2 linked regions of the Caldimonas thermodepolymerans genome follow. The protein of the gene in region 1 binds, or shares a complex with, the protein of each later gene. Links are inferred from orthologs where the notes say so. Each region holds a gene or a part of one and is shown on either strand. Other genes may lie near its edges.

Region 1 (2,883 bases):
AGGTGGGCACGCCCTTGGTTGCCGGTGCAAGCGTCAAGGCCACGGTGGTGGCGCATGGGAAGCACGACAAGGTGCGCATCTTCAAGCTGCGCCGTCGCAAGCACTACAAGAAGCAGCAGGGCCATCGTCAGGCCTACACCGAGCTGCAGATCAGCGCGGTCAACGCCTGATCCCGCCGGCCATAGTTTTTCAGGAGCTCATCAACCATGGCACAGAAAAAAGGCGGCGGTTCCACCCGGAACGGCCGCGACTCCCAACCGAAGATGCTGGGCGTGAAGGTGTTCGGCGGCCAGGTCGTCCCGGCCGGTTCGATCATCGTGCGCCAGCGCGGCACCCGTTTCCATGCCGGCACCAACGTCGGCTGTGGGCGTGACCACACGCTGTTCGCCCTGGTGGACGGCAAGGTCTCGTTCGAGGTCAAGGGTCCGCTGAACCGCAAGGTCGTGACCGTCACCCCGGTCTGACCGCCCGGATGCGCCTTGCGCACGTGAAGCCCCGGCCCGCCGGGGCTTTGTCGTTTGCGGCAGGTGCTGAAGTACCATGCCCCGTGTCGTCCACCGGCGCGAGGCTGTCCATGAACAAGAGCGGCGTCCTGCTGATCGTCATCGGCCTGGTCCTGCTGGCCCACAACCTGGGCTGGCTGAGCTGGCAGTGGCTGTCGGTGTGGTGGCCGCTGATCCTGGTGGTCGCCGGCGCGTGGTCGATCTTCGCGAACCGCAGCGCGGACTCCGACAGGCACAAGGCCCGAGGGCCTGACAGGCAACCATGAAATTTGTAGACGAGGCTTACATCGACGTCGCTGCCGGCAACGGCGGCGCCGGCTGCGTGAGCTTCCGGCGCGAGAAGTTCATCCCCTTCGGCGGCCCGAACGGTGGCGACGGCGGCCGGGGCGGGCATGTGTTTGCCGTCGCGGACCCGAACCTCAACACGCTGATCGACTTCCGCTACGCGCGTCGCCACGAGGCGCGCAACGGCGAGCCGGGCCGCGGCTCGGACCAGTTCGGCGCGGCCGGCGACGACGTGGTGCTGCGCATGCCGGTGGGCACGATCATCAGCGACGCCGACACCGGCGAGCAGATCGCCGAGCTGATGGTGCCGGGCCAGAAGGTGATGCTCGCCAAGGGCGGCGACGGTGGCTTCGGCAACCTGCACTACAAGTCCAGCACCAACCGCGCGCCGCGCCAGCGCACCCTCGGCTGGCCGGGCGAGCAACGCCGGCTCAAGCTGGAGCTGCGCGTGCTGGCCGACGTGGGGCTGCTGGGCATGCCCAACGCGGGCAAGTCGACGCTGATCGCCGCGGTGTCGAACGCCCGTCCCAAGATCGCCGACTATCCGTTCACCACGCTGCACCCCAACCTGGGCGTGGTGCGCGTCGGCCCCGAGCAGAGCTTCGTGATGGCCGACATCCCCGGGCTGATCGAAGGTGCGGCCGAGGGCGCCGGCCTGGGCCACCAGTTCCTGCGCCACCTGCAGCGCACGCGGCTGCTGCTGCACCTGGTCGACCTGGCACCGTTCGACGAGGGCGTCGACCCGGTCGCGCAGGCCCGCGCCATCGTGGCCGAGCTGAAGAAGTACGACCCCGGGCTGTACGAGAAGCCGCGCTGGCTGGTGCTCAACAAGCTGGACATGGTGCCGGCCGAGGAGCGCGCCCAGCGCGTGAAGGACTTCGTCAAGCGCTTCAGGTGGAAGGGGCCGGTGTTCGAGATCTCGGCGCTGACGCGCGAGGGCTGCGAGCCGCTGATCCGCGCGATCTACCAGCACCTGGAGGCCACGCGCGAGCAGGCGCCCCAGGCGCCGGACGTGCGCTTCCAGCCGGCCGAGGACGCCCCGCCGGCCCCCGACCCGGACGATCCGCGCTTCCGCTGAGCCGCCGGGGCCTCCTGTTCCGTTGACGTATCGGTTTTGAGTCCATGAGTGACGTGCTCAAGAACGCGCGACGCATCGTCGTGAAGGTCGGCTCCAGCCTCGTGACCAACGAGGGGCGCGGGGTCGACGCGCAGGCGATCGGGCAGTGGTGCGCGCAACTGGCCGAGCTGTCGCGGCGCGGCCGCGAGGTGGTGATGGTCTCCAGCGGCGCGATCGCCGAAGGCATGCAGCGCCTGGGCTGGAGCGTGCGCCCGAAGGAGATCCACGAGCTGCAGGCCGCTGCCGCGGTGGGCCAGATGGGCCTGGCGCAGATCTACGAGAGCAAGCTGCGCGAGCACGGCCTGGGCAGCGCGCAGGTGCTGCTCACGCACGCCGACCTGGCCGACCGCGAGCGCTACCTCAATGCACGCTCGACGCTGCTGACGCTGCTGCGCCTGAAGGTGGTGCCGGTCATCAACGAGAACGACACCGTGGTCACCGACGAGATCAAGTTCGGCGACAACGACACGCTGGGCGCGCTGGTGGCCAACCTGGTCGAGGCCGACGCGCTGGTGATCCTGACCGACCAGAAGGGGCTGTACTCGGCCGACCCGCGCAGGGACCCGAACGCGCGCTTCATCCACGAGGCCGAGGCCGGCAGCCCCGAGCTGGAACAGATGGCCGGCGGCGCCGGCTCCAGCATCGGCAAGGGCGGCATGATCACCAAGGTGCTGGCGGCCAAGCGGGCCGCGGGCAGTGGCGCGTCCACCGTCATCGCCTGGGGGCGCGAGCCGCAGGTGCTGGTGCGCCTGGTCGACGGCGAGTCGATCGGCACCCTGCTGTACGCCTCCACGCCCAAGCTGGCGGCGCGCAAGCAGTGGATGGCCGACCACCTGCAGCTGCGCGGCGCGGTGGTGGTCGACGACGGCGCGGTGGCCAAGCTCCGCGAGGAGGGCAAGAGCCTGCTGCCGATCGGCATGGTGCAGGTGATCGGCGAGTTCGCGCGCGGCGACGTGATCGCGGTGCAGTCGCTGGCCG
Region 2 (2,948 bases), 690 kb from region 1 along the record:
AGGAGTTCCTCTCGGGGTGCAGCGAGTCCGGCGAGCCGGTCTACGGTGTCAACGCACTCACCACGCCGGCCTGCTGCCCCCATTCGAGACAGCCCGAGCTCAAGCACGCGGCGGTGCGCATCGCCAAGGCCGAGCTGCCCTGGCAGCTGCTGGCCCTGGCCTGGCTGCCTCAGGACGAGGCGCTCCAGGCGCGCGAGCAGCTGCGCGTGCTGATGCGCCGCTTCGCGTTCGCCAGCTGCACGCCGTTCGGGCGCGAACCGCAAGGAACCGGCCTGCTGTTCCGCGCTGCCGCGCACGAGCCCGCGCCGGCGGCGCTGCTCGCCGGGATCGAGCAGGTCCTGGGGCTGGCCGGGCCGCAGACGCTGCGCTACGCCGACGCGCGGCGCGGCCAGCACCGGGCGATGCGGCTCGCCTGCGCCGCCGACGGCACGCGCACGCTGGAGGCCTGCCTGCTCGCCGGCGACACCCGCGCCGGGACCTGGATCCGCACCCTGCTGCAGGAACGCCTGCCGGCCCAGTCCTACGGGCACCTGCTGCTCGCGCCGGGCGCGCAGCCACCGGGCGCGCCGCCCGCCGCCGGCCGCCAGGTCTGCACCTGCCACGACGTGCGCGAGCCGCAGATCCTGGAGGTGCTCGCGCACTGCGATGGCGACGCCGATGCGCGTCTCGCACAACTGCAGCAGCGGCTGCGCTGCGGCACGCAGTGCGGTTCCTGCGGGCCCGAACTCAAGCGGCTGGTGCGCCTGCAGCTCGCCGCGGCATGACGGCAGGAGGGACCCTGCCCCTCGCGGCGGGCTGGCGTGAGAATTGCGGTTCCCTGAGCGACCTGGAGCACCGCCCCCGCGGTGCGGGACTTGTGAAGGAGACTCATGAACCGCGACGCACGACGGCAACCTTCGCCCGCCACCCGTCCCGCCAAGGTGGCCGCGCGATGAGCATTGCCCGCTACATCAAGGACATCGGGCGCGGCAGGGAAGGCGCCCGCTCGCTCGACCGCGAACAGGCCTACGACCTGATGACACAGGTGCTCGAGGGGCAGGTCTCGGACCTGGAGATCGGCGCGTTCGCGATCGCCATGCGCATCAAGGGCGAGTCGCTCGACGAGCTGGAAGGCTTCCTTGCCGCCACCGTCGAACGCTGCCTGCCGGTCGACTGCCCGCGCCCCGCCGTGGTGCTGCCGTCCTACAACGGCGCACGCAAACTGCCCAACCTGACCCCGCTGCTCGCGCAGATGCTCGCCCAGGAAGGCGTGCCGGTGCTGGTGCACGGCATGGCGCACGACCCCGGGCGCGTGACGACCGCACAGATCTTCCACGGCCTCGGCCTGCCGGTGGTGCACGACCTCGCCGGCATCGAGCAGGCCTGGCGGCGGCGCGAGCCGGCCTTCATCCGCACCGAGCACCTGTGCCCGCCGCTGGCGCGCCTGCTCGACGCGCGCTGGGTGATCGGCCTGCGCAACCCGGCGCACACCGTGGCCAAGCTGCTCGACCCCTGCCCGCCCGGCCAGGCCCTGCGGGTGGTCAACTACACCCACCCGGAATACGGCCAGACGCTGACCCAGTTCCTGCAGCGCACCCGCGCCAACGCGCTGCTGATGCGCGGCACCGAGGGCGAGCCGGTGGCCGACCCGCGGCGCACGCCGAAGATGGAGCTGTTCCTCGGCGGCGTGCCGCAGCCGGCGCTCGGCGTCGCGGCGCGCGAGGGCGTGCTCACCGAGATGCCCTTGCTGCCGCGCGAATGCGATGCGGCGACGACGGCGATGTACATCCAGTCGGTGGCCAGCGGCGAGAAGCCGGCCCCGGCCGCCCTGGTGCAGCAGGTGGAATGCCTCTTGCAAGCCCTGGAGCACCTGCCCGCTGCTGCCCTCACGCCCCATGAACCCGCCGCCTGACGCCCCCTCGCCGCGCCCGCGTGTCACCCTGGTCGGGGCCGGCCCGGGCGACCCCGAGCTGCTGACCCTCAAGGCGATCCGGGCGATCCGCGCCGCCACCGTGCTGCTGGTCGACGACCTGGTCGGCCGTGAGGTGCTGCGCTACGCCCGCCGCCATGCACGCATCGTCGACGTCGGCAAGCGCGGCGGCTGCCGCAGCACCCCGCAGGACTTCATCGAACGCCTGATGGCCACCGAAGCCCTGAAGGGCGAACGTGTCGTGCGGCTCAAGGGCGGCGACCCGGGCGTGTTCGGGCGCGGCGGCGAGGAGGTGGAGCACCTGCGCGCGCACGGCATCGAGGTCGAGGTGATCAACGGCATCACCTCGGGCCTGGCCGCCGCCACGGGACTGGGCGTGCCGCTGACGCACCGCGACCACGCGCACGGCGTGATCCTGGTGACCGGCCACCCCCGCGCGGGCAGCACGCCGCTGGACTGGCGGCGCCTGGCGACCACGGCCGCCGACGGCTACACGCTGGTGATCTACATGGGCGTGGCCCAGGCGGCGCAGATCCAGGCCGGGCTGCTCGAAGGGCTGCCCCCGGACACGCCGGTGGCGGTGGTCCAGCACGCCAGCCTGCCGCAGCAGCGCCATGCGGTCGCGCCGCTTGCGGACCTGCAGGCCATGCTGCAGCGCGAAGGGCTGGGCAGCCCGGCGGTCATCATCGTCGGCAACGTGCTGCGCGGCCTGCAGGCGGTGCAGCCGGCCGCGCGCCTCAGTGCGGCTGCCGCCTGACGAAGAACAGCAGCGCGCCCATCACCATCAGCACGCCGCCGAAGAAGCGGTTCTGCCAGCGCGCCACGCGCGGGCCGCGCAGCCAGCGCTGCATGTTCGCGGCCAGCGCCGCGTAGCCGTGCATCACGACCAGGTCCACCGAGCAGGTCGTCACGGCGAGGATGGCCAGCTGCGCCAGCAGCGGCCGGGCCGGGTCGATGAACTGCGGCAGCACCGCGACCATGAAGACGATGCCCTTGGGGTTGGTCGCATTGGTCAGCATGCCGGCCAGGAAACGCCGCC

Evidence for each region.
Region 2: the proteins of cgtA (region 1) and ybiB are in contact, whole or in part, in a crystal structure (PDB 8BFT), measured with the Escherichia coli proteins. The link is inferred for Caldimonas thermodepolymerans from one-to-one orthologs.

What each region holds. Positions count from the first base shown.
Region 1 is NZ_CP064338.1:786,204-789,086, forward strand. The notes cover bases 1-2,815. They hold cgtA (Obg family GTPase CgtA), read left to right. Parts: upstream 1-765; coding sequence 766-1,866; downstream 1,867-2,815. Other genes in these bases: rplU (50S ribosomal protein L21), read left to right, coding at 1-170; rpmA (50S ribosomal protein L27), read left to right, coding at 207-464; IS481_RS03840 (LiaI-LiaF-like domain-containing protein), read left to right, coding at 575-769; proB (glutamate 5-kinase), read left to right, coding at 1,911-2,815. In the rest of the region: more of proB, read left to right, coding at 2,816-2,883. UniProt on the Escherichia coli protein: An essential GTPase which binds GTP, GDP and possibly (p)ppGpp with moderate affinity, with high nucleotide exchange rates and a fairly low GTP hydrolysis rate.
Region 2 is NZ_CP064338.1:1,474,910-1,477,857, reverse strand. What follows is about bases 32-2,911. They hold ybiB (DNA-binding protein YbiB), read left to right. Parts: upstream 32-931; coding sequence 932-1,891; downstream 1,892-2,911. Other genes in these bases: rhtB (homoserine/homoserine lactone efflux protein), read right to left, coding at 2,647-2,911; cobA (uroporphyrinogen-III C-methyltransferase), read left to right, coding at 1,875-2,666; IS481_RS07075 (nitrate reductase), read left to right, coding at 32-764. Also shown: more of IS481_RS07075, read left to right, coding at 1-31; more of rhtB, read right to left, coding at 2,912-2,948.